3 regions of the Neobacillus sp. K501 genome follow, and region 3 is predicted to be linked to each of the others. Evidence: riboswitches for the same ligand, from Rfam matches in the RefSeq annotation. Region 3 holds a riboswitch; each other region holds the start of a gene.
What was found. Region 3 has a riboswitch for cobalamin ahead of ACWM35_RS00565 (ABC transporter substrate-binding protein). Riboswitches for the same ligand answer to the same signal wherever they lie in the genome.
Positions count from the first base shown of each region.

Region 1: linked by a shared signal. The riboswitch ahead of metE (5-methyltetrahydropteroyltriglutamate--homocysteine S-methyltransferase) and the one ahead of ACWM35_RS00565 (ABC transporter substrate-binding protein) in region 3 are both predicted to bind cobalamin.
Region 2: linked by a shared signal. The riboswitch ahead of ACWM35_RS13770 (ABC transporter substrate-binding protein) and the one ahead of ACWM35_RS00565 (ABC transporter substrate-binding protein) in region 3 are both predicted to bind cobalamin.

Region 1 covers NZ_JBSLYA010000009.1:116,005-122,688, forward strand. The annotation lists gene rnr (ribonuclease R) at 1-35, shown strand, start outside; gene smpB (SsrA-binding protein SmpB) at 785-1,252, shown strand; RNA gene ssrA (transfer-messenger RNA) at 1,406-1,741, shown strand; gene ACWM35_RS19210 (LAGLIDADG family homing endonuclease) at 2,157-2,489, opposite strand; gene ACWM35_RS19215 (flavodoxin) at 2,744-3,211, shown strand; gene ACWM35_RS19220 (hypothetical protein) at 3,204-4,094, shown strand; gene ACWM35_RS19225 (flavodoxin) at 4,084-4,563, shown strand; cobalamin riboswitch at 4,836-5,026, shown strand; gene metE (5-methyltetrahydropteroyltriglutamate--homocysteine S-methyltransferase) at 5,186-6,684, shown strand, end outside.
Region 2 covers NZ_JBSLYA010000005.1:180,157-186,840, forward strand. The annotation lists gene ACWM35_RS13755 (helix-turn-helix domain-containing protein) at 1-590, opposite strand, end outside; gene ACWM35_RS13760 (long-chain-fatty-acid--CoA ligase) at 750-2,381, shown strand; gene ACWM35_RS13765 (SDR family oxidoreductase) at 2,404-3,183, shown strand; cobalamin riboswitch at 3,473-3,678, shown strand; gene ACWM35_RS13770 (ABC transporter substrate-binding protein) at 3,861-4,853, shown strand; gene ACWM35_RS13775 (FecCD family ABC transporter permease) at 4,816-5,886, shown strand; gene ACWM35_RS13780 (ATP-binding cassette domain-containing protein) at 5,883-6,684, shown strand, end outside.
Region 3 covers NZ_JBSLYA010000001.1:112,422-119,105, reverse strand. The annotation lists gene ribE (riboflavin synthase) at 49-708, shown strand; partial or broken gene ribB (3,4-dihydroxy-2-butanone-4-phosphate synthase) at 780-1,397, shown strand; gene ribH (6,7-dimethyl-8-ribityllumazine synthase) at 1,445-1,915, shown strand; cobalamin riboswitch at 1,988-2,181, shown strand; gene ACWM35_RS00565 (ABC transporter substrate-binding protein) at 2,337-3,296, shown strand; gene ACWM35_RS00560 (FecCD family ABC transporter permease) at 3,262-4,323, shown strand; gene ACWM35_RS00555 (adenosylcobinamide amidohydrolase) at 4,326-5,798, shown strand; gene cbiB (adenosylcobinamide-phosphate synthase CbiB) at 5,795-6,684, shown strand, end outside.

The DNA.
Region 1 (6,684 bases), on a different contig from region 3:
AAAATAAGAGTACGAAGAGGAAAAAGCGAAGATAGGATAGTGGATCTTTTTGAATAAAGCCTTTATAATGCCCAGAATCATGGATTGGATAGATTTTCGGGCATTATGAGGGCTTTATAATACCCGAAACCATGGTGGGGGAAGGATTTCGGTCACTATGAAGGGTTTATAATGCCCGAAACCATGATGGGGGAAGGATTTCGGTCACTATGAAGGGTTTATAATGCCCGAAACCATGGTGGGGGAAGGATTCGGTCACTATGAAGGGTTTATAATGCCCGAAACCATGGTGGGGGAAGGATTTCGGTCACTATGAAGGGTTTATAATGCCCGAAACCATGGTGGGGGAAGGATTTCGGTCACTATGAAGGGTTTATAATGCCCGGAACCATGGTGGTGAAAGGATTTCGGTCACTATGAAGGGTTTATAATGCCCGGAACCATGGTGGTGAATGAGTTTCTGACACATAGAATCTTTATACGTGCCCGAGCAAGCTCAAACTTGAGGATATTGGTCACGTAGATTCGTTATACGTGCCCGTGCAAGCTCAAATTCGAAGATATCGGTCACCTAGAGTCGTTATACGTGCCCGTGCAAGTTCAAATTCGAAGATATCGGTCACGTAGAAGCGTTATACGTGCCCGTGAAAGCTCATATTCCAACATACCAGTCGCGTAGACTCACTTTCCATTAGCCGACACTAAGCATTAACCTTTGCGCTCTCCTTACAATTGTTATGATTCGTCTTTTCTGCTAAAATGAACCCATAACGAGGTGAGAGACATGCCAAAAGGTGAAGGGAAAGTGGTTGCCCAGAATAAAAAGGCATACCATGATTATTATATTGAAGAAACGTATGAAGCAGGAATGGTTCTTCAAGGAACAGAAATCAAATCGATTCGCGCTGGTAAAGTGAATCTTAAGGATTCCTATGCAAGAATCCAAAATGGCGAGATGTATTTGCTGAATATGCATGTAAGTCCATATGAACAAGGAAATCGGTACAATCATGATCCACTAAGACAGCGAAAGCTCCTTCTTCATAAAAGAGAAATCGATAAGCTGTTTGGTGAAACAAGAGAAGCTGGCTATGCACTTGTTCCTTTAAAGATTTATCTAAAAAATGGTTTTGCCAAAGTATTGATCGGCTTAGCAAAGGGTAAAAAGAATTATGATAAGCGTGAAGTATTGAAGCAAAAAGAAGCGAAGCGTGATATCGAACGAGCATTCCGCGAAAGACAAAAAATGTAGCTTACAAATACTTACAATTGCAAAACACCGCAAGTATGTTATAATAAATTTGTCGCTAAGGAGCGATGACTTAACGCTCAAACTATTGTAGAGCTTCCGACGTCTGTTGCTAGAATCTTTAACTAGATTTAGCGCATTTTATCATGGGGACGCTACGGATTCGACAGGGGTAGTTCGAGCTTGGGTTGCGAGTCGAGGGGATCGGCCTCGTTAAAACGTCAACGCCTATAACTGGCAAAACTAACAACAACTTAGCTTTCGCAGCTTAATACTGCATAGCTGTTCGCCCCTCCATCGCCTATGTGGTAGGGTAGCGGACTCACTCTTAGTAGGCTACGCCGGAGTCCACCGTCTGAGGGCGAAGGAAGAGAACAACCAGACTAGCTGACCGGCCGCCTGTCGATAGGCAAAAGGCTCAGCGAATCACGAATATGTCGACTACACTCGTAGAAGCTTAAGTGCCGATATCTTTGGACGAGGGTTCGATTAGTAAATTAGTCGCCTTATGTGGTAACACATAAGTGAAAATTCGGCTTTATCGGTGAAACCTAAGTCGCTGAAAATTGCGATAAGGCAATGCCGAGCGGTATGTGGAGCAATCTAACAGCCGTGTATCGACTTATAGGCTGCCATTTCGAAATGGTAGTACTAGGATGCGAAACACTATCTGAATGGGTAAAAATTATGTTTCGCATAAGACGCCGAAGGACCTGAAGTGATCAGGTTCAAGATATAGTCAGTGCCATGACGAAAGCATGGAAACGCACGTCCCTCCGTCTCCACCATACATAGGTGGATAACAAGACTAGCATATAAATGCTGGTCTTTTTTATATTTCAAAAAAAGCCTCTTCAAATGCTATTTTTATCTCTACCATTTCCCTGTTGTACTTACCATTCCTAGGTCACACATTTTCATAATTATTTAATATCCATAAAGCTCGGTTCCTTTTTTTATCAAATCTTAGATAAGGGTAAGTTTGTTTTAATATGGATAACACTCTATCTTTTTTCTTAATATTTAATGTAAATGAGTATTTATGCCGTTCTGGCATATAGTTTTTTTTATTTATGATTGTTCCTCCTGTTAAGGATTGTATATAAACTAAAAGTTCTCTATCTGTAGAAGCTATCGTTACACATGGGCGACGATATTCATTTTCATGCATTCTAGTTAATGGAATTGAACCTTCACCATCAATTATTCCTGCGATATAAGAAGCCTCCCAGATTTCCACGTTTATACCTCCTTCATAAAATAAATTGAATCTCCAACGAGGAAACGTATGTTCTATTTTATTTTAATCTTTTTTGAAATCTCTTTCAATAGTGATAGGGATTTCTTTGAAAATAATGAAAACCTATTGCGTGCTTAATATTGAGAGTAAAAAATAACTAAATTTTAAAATTTAATTGACATTGATAATCATTATCATTTATTATCGAATCAACTAGTAAATGAAAACCATTATCATTTAGGGGGCAGGAATAAGTGAAAATACTAATTGGATATGTAAGTATGTCTGGAAATACAGAAGATATGGCAAATATTCTAAAGGAAGAACTTCTCGCAGCAGGTTGTGAGGTGGAAGTGGAAAGTCTTGAAACAACCCAAGCCAACAGAATTCTTGACTACGATTGTAGTTTCATTGGTGCTTATACCTGGGGAGATGGGGATCTTCCGTATGAAGCAGAGGATTTCTTTGAAGAATTGAATCACCTAAATTTAACTGGAGTTTATACAGCCTGTTTCGGGTCTGGTGATCATGATTATCCGCAATTCTGTGCAGCTGTCGATACATTTGCCACCCGCTTAAAAGAAAGAGGCAGCGATGTTTTTCCGGAATTGTTGAAAATAGAGCTTAATCCTGAAACGGAGGAACAAATAGCAGAGTGTCAGCAATTCGCTCAATCCGTATTGACATGGGTGATGGCCAAAAAGGAAATGGAACATGTTTGATCGAGGAGCAACGGCAGTTTTAGCTACTCGGGAGATTCCTTTCATGGTGGCAGTAAAGCAGGAAGGGATTTATTCCTTTGAAGATGGGGAATGGCTTCTCCAATATCGTATGTCAGAAAACATATACAAGCTGATAAATTTAGGAGCATATATTTTCGGAATTGGTGATTATGGCACGATTGTTCGATACAATCTCCAGGAAAATAAATGGACGCATACATCTTTTCCAACTCCGCAGCGGTTGTGGGATATAACGGGTAATCGTCATGGACTCGTAGTTACACATGGAGGTAGTAACCTTTATATCTCTAATAATTTTGGCTCTAATTGGCATATTATCAAGCCATTTAAATCTTTAGCCGTTCAGCCCGTCATCCGTTCCCTGCTCTATGATCATGACAGTATTTACATTGGAACGCAAATCAATAGGGAATACGGTGGCTTATGGAAATATAGCTTTAGCTCAAGGGAATTAAAGCTAATAAAAAAGGAAACACAAACGATGATTTCTTCGATTTACAAAGACGATGATGGATACATCTTTATCTCAAAAGGAGAATCCCGTTCAGGTAAAGGTTCAATTGAAATGCTATGCCCTTATCAGAATCGCTGGATTCCGTTCGATCAGCCTATTGTAGAAAAAAAGGCCTTTTTAGATCTATTTAGTGCAGAACGTAAGCTATATGCAACCACGAGTCATGATAAATATGGTTTTTCAAGAATCTATGAAGTGCAAAAAGATAGCATGTGCTTACATCCTATTGAAATTGTTGCTGGCCATGGATTTAGAGGGGCAGGCATTGAAAATCAACTATTTATCTGTTCACCGGTTGAAAGTAAATGGATCGTTAATAACTGTGGAGTCCCTAAACTTGTACATTGAATGGAGTGGAATCGGAATGAAGATTGGCGTTTTTTATGCAAGTATGTCGGGAAATACGGAAGCCATTGCGGATATCATCGCTGCTAAGCTTAGAGAACAAAATCACGAGGTCATTTTAGACGATATTCTTAGTATTCAATCAGCTACGGAATTATTAAACTATGATTTAACCTTCATCGGAATGTATACATGGGGAGATGGAGATTACCCAGACGAATGCCTTGATATTATTGAAGAAATCGAACAATTGGATCTCGAACAGCATCCTTTTGCGATTTTCGGTTCAGGAGATATGAGCTATCCGGAATTTTGCGGTGCCCTAAACCAACTCTATAAGCTTATTGAAGAGCAAGGGGGAACTATAGTTGGGGAGCCATTAAAAATAGAGTTTAACCCTGAGCCAAAGGATGAAGCAGACATCAAACAATTTGTGATAGAAGCATTAACCGTATATGAAAAAAGCTGTTAAATGAATTGATTTTTCATTCGATTTTAGAAAAAGAAACCGTAAGGAAAGGGAAACGATATCGTTTCCCTTTTTCTCTGTCTCACATACGATTATGCTGACAACAACACTGCCACGAACCTCAAGTTTTTCAATCCTATATCGCGACCAGCCCGTCTATTTGGTGGAATAACAGAAGTATCTATAATCTATCTTCACAGATAGAAATCGATTTTACTTTGACAGTCTCTATTTAACATGTTAATATGGCTATTAAATTCTAAAAATTTTAAAAAGTGAATAAAAAACCAACAGGTGCTGTGTAAAAGATTTACTCAGCTTAAAAGGGAAGTCCGGTGAAATTCCGGCACGGTCCCGCCACTGTAATGGGGAGCAACTTATTAATGACCACTGTTTCATAAGAAATGGGAAGGGATAAGTTGTGATGAACCTAAGTCAGGAGACCTGCCTGTTGTGTGCGCTTGTACTCTACGTGGATATAGGGAGGGGTGAAGAATACGTGTTGGGAAACTCTGCTTGTCTCAACTCTAGTTAACTATGCGTATGAATCTCTCTTTTCTACTTAGAAAAGGGAGATTTTTTGTTGAAGACGAAAATCTAAATAAACAAGGAGTGGAAAAGTTACATGAATACCGTAAAAAGCTCGAATTTAGGTTATCCAAGGATTGGTGAACAACGTCAGTGGAAAAAAGCGTTAGAAAAGTTATGGGCTGGTAAGCTAGATGAGGAAACCTTCCTAAGACATATGAAAGAGATTCGTTTGCATCATCTTCAGAAGCAAAAGGAAAAAGGGATTGATCTAATTCCTGTTGGCGATTTTACTTTTTATGATCATGTACTTGATACAGCTGTTATGTTTGGCCTCGTTCCAAAGAGATTTGGATGTAGAGGGGAGAAAGTTTCGTTAGAGACGTATTTTAATATCGCACGGGGAACGGGTGATGCAGTAGCAGCGGAAATGACGAAGTGGTTTAACACAAACTATCATTATATTGTTCCAGAGCTCGATGAAGCTGTGCCTGAATTACTGGAGAACCAACCGCTTCACTTATATAAAGAAGCGAAGCAAGAACTTGATATTAATGGTAAGCCTGTTATCTTAGGTCCGATTACATTTATAAAGCTATCAAAAGGTTATAAACAAAATGAATTAAAAACAGTTGTCGCTCAGTTTGTTCCACTTTATGCGACTATTCTACGCGAATTACAGAACGAAGGTGCAGAATGGGTGCAAATTGATGAACCAATTCTATCCACAACGATTTCCCAAGAAGATGTTTCACTGTTTCACGAAGTCTATCAACAATTGGCTGCCGCTGCTCCAAAACTAAAAGTGATAATACAAACTTATTTTGATAGTGTTGATCATTACGAAGAAGTGGTTTCAATCCCTGTGCATGGTATTGGACTTGATTTTGTTCATGATCATGGTCAGAATCTTGCTGCATTAAAAAAATATGGGTTCCCAAATGATAAAGTACTAGCTGCAGGTGTTATTGATGGACGTAATATTTGGCGTGCTAATCTAGCTGATAAGCTCTCTATTCTCGCTGAAATCACAGAGATTGTACCTAGAGATCGTTTTATTGTACAACCTTCATCTAGCTTATTACATGTGCCAGTAACGATTAAGAGTGAAGAAGCTCTTAATGCAGTTCTAAAAGATGCTCTTTCCTTTGCAGATGAAAAATTAACGGAAGTGGCTCAACTTGCAAAAGGCGTGCAGGACGGAAATGAGGCAATACGTGAAGAAATCACACAAAGTACAAACGCCATTCAAGCAATAAATGAATCATCTTTTCGAAACAATGCACAAGTACGAAGAGCCATTCAGGAGCTCCATACATACAGTGCTGATCGTTCAGCAGTATTTAATGACAGACAAAAAGTTCAGAGTTTGGCTTTTCAATTACCGCTTCTTCCAACCACAACGATTGGAAGCTTTCCTCAAACACAGGAGGTAAGAAAGCAGCGTTTAAATTGGCGTAAAGGCGAGATTACGGACAATGAATACGAGAATTATATAAAAGCAGAAATAAAAAAATGGATTGAAATTCAAGAAAACCTTCAGTTAGATGTATTTGTACATGGGGAATTCGAACGGACCGATATGGTTGAATATTT
Region 2 (6,684 bases), on a different contig from region 3:
ATCCCTTCACCGATATTTATCTTATATTCATAGATAGTAGGGCCTAACCCGACACTTGCTACTGGGACAAGCTTTTGAATCTCTGAATCGTAAATGGATAAAAAGCCGCGGTCAACTCCAGGTATGGAAATTAATGCGTTATGCATGATGCTGTGCAGCAATTCGTTTAAGTCTAGCATAGAAGTAAGTGAGTGCATTCCTTGAAGCCATGCATCCAGCTCTTTCCTATGAAGGTTAGAATAATTTTGTAGCAATCTATAACGAACCTGAAGAACAATATGATCGCACTCTAATGGCGATAACGGTCTGTAAGATTGGATACTGGTTCGAACCGCTATGGAGTCGGGAACTTCTGTTTCAAACAGAAAGAGTTGTCTACCTGTGTGGGAATCATAGTATGTCTGGAAAGATATGCTTTTCTTAAATGATAATTTGGACCATGCCTCATGGCTGTAAATCACCGCTTCATCCTCGGAAAGGGGGTTGCCATATATCAGGACCCATTCATCTGTGGAATCCAAAATCCAAACTTGGTAGGTGAAAGACCCGAACATATTGTCCAATTGTATATTATCCTCGAATTGTTCCATATTCCAACCCCCAAATGAATGTGTGTTTTCTAATTATTATCTTATAAATTGTGGACTCACACAATATAATTCTAAATTCATTGTGTATTCTGACAATGACGAGTTAATGGTATTTTATTATAATATTCTTAATTAATAGAAAAAAGGGGTGTTGTAGTCATGAGCTATTCGACTAAACCATGGTTAAAGCATTACAACTCGGAAATTAATGAATTCGCTTCCATTAAAAATATTTCTTTAGACGAAATGTTTCAAAATGCTGTAGAACGATTTTCAGATGATATAGCCATTCAATTTTATGACATGGCATGGACATTTAAAGAACTCTCGTCCGTGGTTGATAGATTTGCTGCTTCCCTCTATCAATTAGGCTTCAAAAAAGGGGACCGCCTTTCCATCATGCTCCCAAATTCACCACATTATCTTTTTTCGCTTTTTTCAGCCTTTCGACTAGGGGGTATAGCTGTTCAGGTAAATCCAATGTATGTGGAAAGAGAAATAGAGCATGTCTTAAATGATTCACAGTCTGAATACATGGTTGTTCATGAGAGTTTGTATGCTAGAGTGAAGCAGGTTCAAGGCAATACTCCGCTTAAACGTATTGTGGTTGTGGGCTTTGGACATCAAACTAATGAACTTACAGAAGAAGATTATTATTTTGATAGTCTTGTAGAAATGGACACTAAATCTGCACCCCAAGTTGAAATTGATGCAGAAGAGGAAGTAGCGATTTTGCAATACACGGGTGGAACAACCGGTGTATCAAAAGGTGTCATGCTGACTCACAGAAATATCATGTCCAATTTAGAACAAGTAAATGATTTTATATTTAAAACCATTGATACGCCTCATAATCCAAAAGTTATGTCTGTCCTGCCAATGTTCCACGTGTATGGTCTGACGTGTAATGTATTTCTTGGCATCCATACGGGCAGTAATCTTATTATCCTGCCTCGTTTTGACGTACAGGAAGTAATGGAAACGGTTAAACGTCACCGTCCATTCCAATTTTCAGCCGTACCGACCATGTTTATTGCATTGAATAACCATCCGAAACTAGAAGAATACGGATTCGATAAAATTCCTTATTATAACAGTGGCGGGGCAGCAATGCCGATTGAACAATTACATTTATTTGAAAAACGAACAGGAGGTAAGATATGTGAAGGATACGGCCTTTCAGAAGCATCTCCTTCGACACATATCAACCCATCTTTTCTTGAGAGAAAAGTTGGAAGTATTGGTTTACCAGTTCCAAGTCTCGAGGTGAGGATTGTCCAAGTAACTGATTATGGGTTTGAAGAAGTGCCGGTTGGAGAAATTGGTGAATTAATTGTTAAAGGTCCACAGGTTATGAAGGGATACTGGAACCGTCCTGAAGATACAGAGGAAACGATCATAAACGGATGGCTTCATACAGGTGATATAGCAAGAATGGACGAAGATGGTTATTTTTATATCGTCGATCGTAAAAAAGACATGATCATTGCTAGTGGTTTCAATGTGTATCCTCGTGAAATTGAAGAGGTCCTCTATAATCATGAAGCCGTTCAAGAAGTCATTGTTGTTGGTGTGCCTGATCCCTATCGAGGTGAAACCGTTAAAGCCTTTATCAAATTGGTCAATGATGCCTTGGTAACAGAAGAAGAAATGATTCACTTCTCGAAGCAATATTTGGCACCTTATAAAGTACCTAAATCTGTTAAGTTTCGGGACGAGCTGCCAAAAACCTCGGTTGGAAAATTGTTGCGTAGATCACTTCGGGATGAGTCAGCAATTGGAACTAAATAACTATTAGAAAGGAGAAATGAAAATGAATATTAGCGAATTATATGATATCAAAGGAAAAACAGCTATCGTTACAGGAGGCGGAAGGGGACTTGGCGAACAGATTGCCCTTGCCTTTGCCGAAGCGGGAGCCAATGTTGTGGTATGTTCCAGGAAAGTAGAGGCATGCCAAGAAGTCAGTGAACGACTTGAAAAAATGGGTGTACGTTCACTCGCATTAGAATGTGATGTTTCAAAAGCCGAAGATATTCAAAGAGTGGTAGAGAAAACAATCCAAGAATTCGGAACGATTGATATTTTAGTCAACAATAGTGGTGCTTCATGGGGTGCACCAGCGTTGGAAATGGAAGCTAAACATTGGGATAAAGTGATGGATGTTAACTTGAAGGCTGTTTTCCTTTTTTCACAGGCTGTAGGAAAAATCATGGTTGAACAAGGTTCTGGAAAAATCATTAATATTGCTTCTATCGTTGGTTTCGGAGGACAAGATCCAAAGATTATGGACGCGATTGGTTATACAACCAGTAAAGGTGCAGTCATTACTTTTACACAAGATTTAGCTGTTAAATTAGCCCCATACAATGTTCATGTGAATGCCATTGCGCCTGGCTTTTTCCCATCAAAAATGACAAATGGTCTATTGGACTATACCGGTGAAAAAATACTTGAAAGAACCCCAGCAGGTCGTTTTGGCTCAGATGTTGATATGAAGGGCCCTGCTTTATTCTTAGCATCAAAGGCTTCAGATTATGTATTTGGTCATGTCTTATTAGTAGATGGTGGAACAAAGGCAGCAGTTCAGTAATTTCTAAGTATAACCAAAGCTCACACATACTAACTAGTTGGTATGTGTGAGCTTTTTGGCAGAAAATAAGGGTAACCATACATACGAATCGCGTTCTCGGAGCAGGTTCGTTAGGGCATATCAATGCTCATACAGAACTTTACTTATTAAAGACAGATAAATAAGTCCAGTTTCTTTATTAATATAGTGTTGAAACTATTATTTATGATTCCATGAATAACCCAAAAGAGAGATTAGAAATAGTTTACAAAGGTGGAATACTCTACTATAATAGCTTTTGTAACAAAAAATGAATACTAGACAAATAGGTTTCTTAAATGATCTGAGTGAGATTCATTTGAGACTAAGAGGGAAGTTGGTGAAAATCCAACACGGTCCCGCCACTGTAAGCGAGTAGGAAGGTTATAAAGATCCACTGTGTTTTAAAAAACATGGGAAGGGAAAACCAACCGTTGATTCGCAAGTCAGGAGACCTGCCTATTTTGTATTTAAGCTTCCTCGAGGAAAGGAATGTTTAAAGTGCAGGCAATCAACTGGGTAAATAATATTACTTATTATCAAGATTGCAAGTTATCATGCTGTCGACAAGACTTAGTATTATAAAACTGCCTTTTTACTTTACGCTTTCCTCCGGAACAGCGTTTTTTTGTGTTCAAAAATTAAAGGAGGAAAATGTGATGAAAGAGATTGTAAGAAAATGGGGTCATTTCGGAGTTGTTCTCCTGTTAAGCATGGGGATTATTGCAGGATGTGGTACACAAGAACAGAACTCTTCGCAAGATAAAGCAGTTGCTACCGAAAAAGAAAAGACAAGTGATAGTGGAAAGGAATTTCCTGTCACGATCACCGATGATGCGAATCGAAAGGTAACGATAGAAGAGGAACCTGAAACCATTGTTTCGATCCAAGCAAGTAATACCGAAATCGCCTTTGCTCTTGGAGTAGGAGATAAATTAATTGGCAGATCCGATTATGATAACTATCCAGAGGAAGCCCTTAAAATTGAGAAAGTTGGTGGACAAGATATCAATGCAGAACTTGTTCTCTCCCTTCTACCAGATGTGGCTCTGGTAACGGATTATCATTACAAAACACATCCAGATGTCTTGAAAAAGTTTGAAGAAGCCGGTATTGATGTGGTTGTTGTTGGAAGTGCTACTTCCTTTAAAGATGTTTATGAAAACATTGAAATGATTGGGGAAGCTACCGGAACCAAGACGGAAGCGGAAGAAATTGTGACTGATATGAAAGAGCGTCTACAAGCAATTAAAGACAAAGCAGCAGATTCAATTAAAGATAAAAAGAAAGTTTGGGTAGAGGTTTCGCCAGCTCCAGACATTTTTACGACAGGAAAAAACACCTTTATGCACGAGATGCTTGAGTCCATTCAAGCTGTTAATGCGGCAGAAGATCAAGAGGGCTGGGTGAAAATGACCGAAGAAGAAATTGTCAAATTAGACCCTGAAGTGATCATTACAACGTATGGCTACTATATCGACAATCCAACAGCTGAGGTATTAAACCGTGAAGGATGGACAGAAGTGCCGGCTGTAAAAAATGGAAAAGTGTTTGATGTTGATAACGATACGGTGACAAGACCTGGTCCTCGTTTAATTGAAGGAGTCGAGACACTTGCGGAACTTATTTATCCGGACATTTTTAAGCAATAAAATCGGTTGGTTATATTTGATAAGCGGAGGGCTTGTACTTGGTACAGGCCTTCTAGGTTTATTTTCAAGCAGCGTAACCGTTCCGGTTCAGACTATTTTACATATTATCTTTGAAAAAGTGTTTCATGTGAGTTTACTAGACGAGGTAGCCAAAAATGAAGAAATGATTATTTGGAATATTCGTCTGCCAAGAGTTCTTCTTGCTTTTTGTGTGGGGGCATCCCTATCGTTAGCTGGTGCAGCTTTTCAAGGATTATTACGCAATCCACTAGCAGATCCCTATACGATTGGGGTGTCCTCGGGTGCCTCGCTGGGTGCCGTTCTCGTTTTGTTTTTTCAAGTGACCATTGTTGCTTTAGGGGATTTTACGCTTCCGATTTTTGCTATTTTAGGTGGTTTATTCACGTTATTAATAGTATTCGCACTTGTTCGCTTAAGTAGTAAAAGCTTAGCGATTGAAACAATTATTTTAGCGGGAATTATCGTTAGTGCCTTTATAAGCGCGTTTGTCTCTCTCCTTATTTCATTAGGGGATCGTGATGCGATGACGCAAATTATCTACTGGTTATATGGCAGTGTTGCCATGAGAGGATGGAGCTATGTTCAACTCATTATACCATTTATGATAATCGGCTCGATAATACTGTTCTACTTCCAGCGTGAATTAAATGCCTTGGCACTGGGAGAGGATGCCGCCGATCATATTGGAGTCGATGTGAAAAAAGGGAAGACCTTCGTTCTCATTGGTGCCTCGTTATTAACGGGAGCTGCAGTCGCTGTTTCAGGGTCAATTGGCTTTGTTGGACTAGTCATTCCACACCTTGTCCGGCTTGTAACGGGTCCGAATCATCGCCATGTTCTTCCGCTCTCCTTGCTAATAGGAGGAGCTTTTCTCATTTTAGCTGATTTACTGGCTAGAACCCTGATTGCTCCAAAAGAGCTGCCAATTGGCGTGATTACTGCTTTAATTGGTGCACCTGTATTTGCCCTTTTATTGATTAGAGAAAGACTTGGGAGGGGGACGAGTAAATGATTCACGTTCAAAACTTGGTTGGTGGATATAGCCATTCCCCCATTATTAAAGGTTTAGATTTTGACATTAATAAAGGAGAGTTTTTTGCGCTTCTTGGTCCGAATGGGAGTGGAAAAACAACCCTTTTTAAACTCATTACCGGGCAGTTATCAAGGATTAGCGGGAAAGTTTCCATCGATGGTAAAGAAATTACATCCCTTTCTAAACTTGAAAAAGCCAAAAAAATGGCGGTACTTACACAGGAAGTTCAAGTTTCCTTCGATTATTCCGTGGAAGAAATCATTAGTCTTGGACGTTATCCTCATCAAAAGGGGATTTTTAAACAACTTTCGAAGGCAGACCGAAAAGTCATTGATGAGGTGATGGAGCTCACCCAAATAAGTGACTTTCGAAAAACTCCATTTCGAATGATTAGTGGTGGAGAAAAGCAAAGAGTCTTATTGGCCAAAGCTTTAGCACAGGAGCCTGAAATCTTACTTTTGGATGAGCCTACCAATCATTTGGATATTAAACATACCTTTCACATGTTGAATCTACTGAAAGAACGGCAACTATCATCAGGGTTAACCATTTTTTCGATCCTCCATGATTTGAATGTTGCTTCGCTCTATGCAGATCGTATCGCCCTGCTTCATAATGGGAGCTTTTTAGAAGTAGGAGATGTAGACCTTTTGAGGAAAGAAGAGCAATTAAAGAAGGTTTACGAGGTGAAAGTGAAATCTCAAGCTCACCCAACTGTTCCAAAACCACAGCTTCTTATGACACCCAATTATTTTACATCAAGCAATTCCCTAAACT
Region 3 (6,684 bases):
GGGGATTTTTTTACCCATGAATTTTACAGGGACAAGGAGAAAAATACTATGTTTACCGGAATTATCGAGGAAATTGGTACAGTGGCCAATAGTCAGCGAAGTGGAGATTCTTATGTTCTAACAATTGAAGCCAAAAAAATACTTGAGGATGTCCGCCTAGGGGACAGTATTGCGGTTAATGGTGTTTGTCTTACTGTTACTAGCTTCACACATAACCAATTTACTGTTGATGTGATGCCAGAAACGGTGAAAGCCTCGAGCCTTCGTACCGTTCAGCGAGACACAAAAGTAAATCTGGAAAGGGCAATGGCTGCAGGTGGAAGATTTGGTGGACATTTTGTTTCCGGACATATCGATGGAACTGGAGTAATTAAATCAAAAAAGGCTCTTGAAAATGCGATTTATTATGAAATTTTAACAGACCCCGAACTGTTAAAATTCATCATTAAAAGAGGTTCAATTGCCGTTGACGGAACTAGTCTAACCGTATTCGATGTAACGAATGACAGTTTCACACTATCACTTATCCCTCATACACGCTCTGAATCTATTCTTGGAAATAAGGACAAGGGTGAAATTGTTAATCTAGAATGTGACATGATTGGTAAATATGTAGGACATTTTTTGATGAGTACTTCCGGACAAACCTCTAATAAGAGTGCATCAGGTTTAACGGCCAAGTTCTTAGAAGAAAATGGCTTTTACTAAAGGTCTTACCATTATTTTTGTAGAAACGGCAAACAATAATCTAGAAGGATTATGAGGAAGGGGAGGATAGGATGTTTGATACAATTGAAGAAGCACTGACAGAATTAAAACAAGGGAAGGTTGTCATCGTTTGTGATGATGAGAACAGGGAAAATGAAGGTGACTTTATTGCCCTTGCAGAAAGGGCTACACCAGATGTGATCAACTTAATGGCAACACATGGAAGAGGGTTGATCTGTGTTCCAATTGAAGAGGAACTAGCAGATAAACTAGAATTAGGCCCAATGGTAGCCCATAACACCGATCCCCATGGAACAGCCTTTACAGTTAGTATTGATCATGAATTTTCAACTACAGGGATTTCTGCTTTCGAGCGTTCTGCAACAATTTTAAGTATGCTCGATTCTGAAGCAAAACCTGCTGATTTTAAAAGACCAGGACATATTTTTCCTTTAGTTGCAAAAAAAGGTGGCGTTCTTAGTAGGACGGGACATACAGAGGCAGCAGTGGACTTAGCAAAATTATGTCAGGCAAAGCCGGCAGGGGTAATTTGTGAAATAATGAATGAAGATGGGACAATGGCACGAGTTCCCCAGTTAAGGGAAATTGCAGATAAATTAAAAGTTAAATTTATTACGATTAAAGACTTAATTGAATATAGGAAGAAATTGGAGCAGGCTAGTCAAAGATAAGTTTAGCGAAAATATGGAAAAATTTATATTTGGAGGAATTATGGATGAATAATCTTTTTGAAGGTAATTTAGTTGGATCAGGTTTAAAAATAGGAATTGTTGTTGGCCGTTTTAATGAATTTATTACGAGTAAATTGTTAAGTGGAGCACAGGATGCTTTAAAAAGACATGGTGTAAGCGAATCTGATGTCGATATAGCATGGGTGCCAGGTGCGTTTGAAATTCCGTTAATCGCCCAGAAAATGGCTAAAAGTAAAAAGTATGATGCCGTGATTACTTTAGGTACAGTCATCCGAGGATCAACTCCTCATTTTGATTATGTTTGCAATGAAGTAGCAAAAGGTGTTTCTAAAATTACATTAGAAAGTGGCATCCCGGTTATTTTTGGTGTGTTAACGACTGATTCCATTGAGCAAGCGATTGAGCGTGCTGGAACAAAAGCAGGGAATAAAGGATGGGAAGCAGCAGCAGGGGCAATTGAAATGGCAAATCTTTGTAGAGTTATTGAGCAATAATAATCCATTTTGTAGAAATTAGCAAAAATGATACAAAATTCTCCACGTTATTATATAATAGGACTATCATAAAAAAATAATTGAAGAATAGGTGCTAGAAATCTTTTTCTAAAGATTTTAAGCTTAATAGGGAAGTTTGGTGAAAAGCCAACACGGTCCCGCCACTGTAATTGGGAGCAACCTATAAAATGTCACTGTCGAAAGATGGGAAGACATAGGAAGCGATGACCATAAGTCAGGAAACCTGCCTAATTCTTGCGCCAAAAGGAACCTACGAGGATAGGGAGGTGTGGAAGACTAGTGCCTTTTTACTTATAAAGTATAAGGATCTATCGAACCAACATCTCTACATAAATGTAGAGATGTTTTATTTTTTATTCACACTTTTTTATGATCAAAATGCCGTACATAGGAGGAAAAAATGAAAAAATTATCTTCGTTATTATTTATTTTATTATTATCCATTGGTGTATTAACAGCCTGCGGTGAACAAAACGAAAGTCCTAAGGAAGAAACAAAAGGCAGTTCTGAGCAACAATCAACAGATAAAGCTTTTCCGGTAACCATTAAGGATGCCTTTGACCAAGAGGTAGTCATTAGCGAAAAACCTGAAAAAATTGTTTCTTTAATACCAAGTAATACTGAGATTGCCTATGCATTAGGACTTAAAGAAGAAATCGTTGGAGTATCAGATTATGATAATTATCCTGAAGAAGTCTCAAAAAAAGAGAAAGTGGGCGGCATGGAAGTTAACTTAGAAAAAATTATTGCTTTACAGCCTAATTTAGTGTTAGCACATGCCTCACAACATACAGCAGAAGGTCTGAAGCAGTTAAGCGATTCTGGAATTACCGTATTAATCGTGGATGATGCGCAAAATTTTGAGGAGGTAAATGACACCATTAGTTTGATTGGGAAAGCTACAGGTGAAACAATCAAAGCAGAAGAGCTAGTGAAAGAAATGGAGGAGAAATTGGCTGAAATAAAAGAGAAAGCTGCTGAAATCTCCGAGAAGAAAAAGGTGTTCATTGAGGTAGGGGCGGAACCAGAAATTTTTACGACTGGTAAAAATACTTTTATGGATGAAATGTTGCGTTTTATAAATGCAGAGAATATCGCAAACGACCAAGAAGGCTGGGTTGCGATGGATCAAGAAGCAATTATTAACCGTAATCCAGATGTCATCATTACTACTTATGGATTTTATGTTAAAAATGCGGATGAGCAAGTGTTAAGCCGAAAAGGCTGGGAAAATGTCAATGCAATTAAAAACAAGCAAGTCATCGATGTAGACTCTGATCGTGTGACCCGGTCAGGTCCTAGGATTGTTGAAGGAGTAGAGGAACTTGCAAAGGCTGTCTATCCAGAAGTTTTTAAATAATAAGTTAATAGCCTATTTTTTTGCCGGAGGTTTCCTGCTCTTTTCGATACTATTAGGGATATCGATTGGCAGTGTTTCGGTCCCGATTTATACGATTATTCAAATTATTATCGCAAAACTAACTGGCTTTATTTCACTTGATCAGATTGACCCGATGTATTCGAGTATTGTTATAAATATCCGTTTACCCCGAGTAATTTTAGCAGGTCTTGTAGGAGCAGCTCTTGCCATTGCAGGAGCGGCCTTTCAAGGTCTTTTAAGAAATCCATTAGCCGATCCCTTTACATTAGGTGTATCCTCTGGCGCTTCAGTCGGGGCTGTACTTACTTTGTTTTTTCAAATTTCCATCCCCTTTATTGGCAACTTCACACTGCCGCTTCTAAGTATTTTGTTTTCCTTTATCACGATCTTTTTAGTACTTGCTTTCGCTCGTAAAATTGATCGTTCGATGAGAGTGGAAACGATTATATTAACGGGAATTATCTTTAGTTCGTTTCTGGGTGCGATTATTTCACTAATGATTGCTTTAACAGGAGATGAGCTTAGACAGATTATTGGCTGGTTGTTGGGCAGTGTATCGATGCGCGGCTGGGAATACATAAAAATTATTTTGCCATTTTTTATCATTGGTTCCGTCATCTTGCTTTTTAATGTGAAAGAACTAAATGCGATGTCGTTTGGAGAAGAAAGAGCGCAGCATTTAGGGGTTAACGTTCAAAAACGGAAGCTAGTGGTTTTAACAGCGGGTTCGATCCTAACTGGAGCAGCAGTGGCTGTTTCTGGAACCATTGGTTTTGTAGGACTTGTCATTCCCCATCTCTCTCGATTATTGTGGGGTCCAGATCATAAGCATTTGCTGCCATTAGCGATAGTAACGGGAAGCGGATTTTTAATCTTGGCAGATCTCCTGTCCCGGACAATTATTTCCCCTACCGAATTACCGATAGGGGTTATCACCGCCTTTATTGGTGCCCCGATATTTGCAGTCATTTTATTACAAAGAAAACGGATGGAAAGAAGTGGTTAAGAATGCTTAGCGTTCAACAAGTTTCAGGAGGATATTCAGGTGAATCAGTCCTGAAGGATGTTTCCTTCAACGTTCAAACTGGGGAGCTTTATGGGATACTTGGACCAAATGGAAGCGGCAAGACGACATTGTTAAAAATGGTGAGCGGTATCTTACCATTTGAAACGGGTGAAATCCTGATTAAAGGAAAAAGAGTTCAGGACTATAAAACGAAGCAGCTGGCCAAAATGATTGCGGTCTTATCTCAGCATTCGCCACCTTCTTTTTCCTACACCGTGAAAGAGACGGTTGCGCTAGGGCGTTATGCCCATCAAACAGGATGGTTTCAATCATGGGGGGATAATGATGAGGAAATTGTTCAAAGAGTCATGATGCAGACAGGCATATCTTCCTTCCAAAATAAAAATATTCAGGAATTATCAGGCGGTGAAAAACAAAGGGTGTTTCTTGCGCAGGCTCTTGCGCAAGAACCCGAAATTCTCCTTTTAGATGAACCAACGAACCATTTAGATTTATCCTATCAAAAGGAGTTACTTGATTTCCTTAAAAAATGGACGAAAGATTCAGGTTTAACGGTAATTTCCATATTTCATGATTTGAATTTAGCGGGCTTGTATTGTGATCGCTTGTTATTACTAGAGAAAGGGAGTATTCATATTGACCATGCTCCCAATGAAGTATTAAGAGAAGAAAGAATAAGGGAAGTCTATAATACCGAAATTCAGAAACATCCCCATCCGAAAATTGCTGCCCCACAAATCGTATTATTGCCGGAAGTGGAAGGGAAAAAGATAGAAGAGAATTTGATCATTAATGAGGTTTTATTAACGATTTCGGATGAAATGATCACGTTAACTTCGCCGCTTCCGTTAAGAACAATGTCTTCAGGTGTAATTGGTTCAGGAACAGGTTGGTATCATCACTTTGTCAATCGACATGTTGGAAAGGATTACAATTGTAGTGATCATCGCAAGGAAATGGCGGACTATTTAAGGTCTAATCGGTTTGAACCATCCGAAACGGTAGGGATGATGACGGCTGTGTATCTGGAGGACGTATCCTATAAAATTTTAGAAGAGGATCGTTTTTCTGTATTCATTGTCGTCACTGCAGGTGTCGGAAATGCAATTGATGCCTCTAAAAGCGAAATGCACTCATTCGAAATGGTGCCAGGCACCATCAATACATGGGTCTTCGTCAACGGGGAAATGACCGAAGAAGCATTTATTCAATCTATCATGACGGCTACAGAAGCCAAAACGAAGGCAATGAATGATTTAAAGGTTATCGATGCGGTGACAGGCACCATAGCTACAGGTACCTCAACAGATAGTATATTAATCGCTGCGACACAATCTGGCGAATATCTTGAGTTTGCGGGAACGATTACCCCTTTAGGGAAACTGATTAGCAAAGCTGTATACGAATGTACGACAGAGGCAATTCAAAAATCTCAAAAAAGGAAACAAGTATGATTGTCTATCACTTAACTGCTATCACCATTGCTTATTTTATTGACCTGCTAATAGGAGATCCACCACATTGGCCACATCCAGTCAGATGGATTGGGACAATGATTTCTTTCTGGGAAAAACGTTTGAACCAGGGGAGGAATAAAAAATGGAAAGGAGTCAAAATGCTCGTTTTTGTTTTAATTTCCGTTCTATCTATTGCTATTCTCTTGGTAATCATGGGCTATCAGATACACCCGTATATTGGTATGGCTGTGGAAGCGATTATGATAGCGACAACCGTTGCCCAAAAAAGCTTAAAAGAGGCATCTATGGAGGTATATCGTCCGCTAATAAAAGGGGATTTGGGAGAGGCAAGGATCAAACTATCGTATATTGTAGGCCGCGATACTGATCATTTAAAGGAAAATGAAATTGCCCGCGGAGCGATAGAGACGGTTGCTGAAAATACAAGTGATGGAGTGACAGCACCATTGTTTTGGGCGCTAATCGGCGGAGCCCCGCTTGCTATGGTTTACCGTGCAGTCAATACCTGTGATTCAATGGTTGGTCACAAAAACGAAAGGTACAAAGAATTTGGTTGGGCTTCAGCGAAATTCGATGATGTGATGAACTGGATTCCTAGTCGGTTGACAGGAATATTAATGCTAATAGGAAATGGGCCGAAGAGAATGAGTTACCGAAAAGCATGGTCAATCTTGTTCCGTGATGCAAAAAAGCATCCTAGCCCAAATAGCGGCTGGGGTGAAGCTGCTGTTGCTGCCATATTAGCTATTCAGCTTGGTGGGATCAACTTCTACAAAGGTATGATTTCGAACCGGGCAAAAATGGGTGAACCTTTGGTACCCATTCAAGCTGAACATATAAAGCAAGCAAATAGGATTTTAAC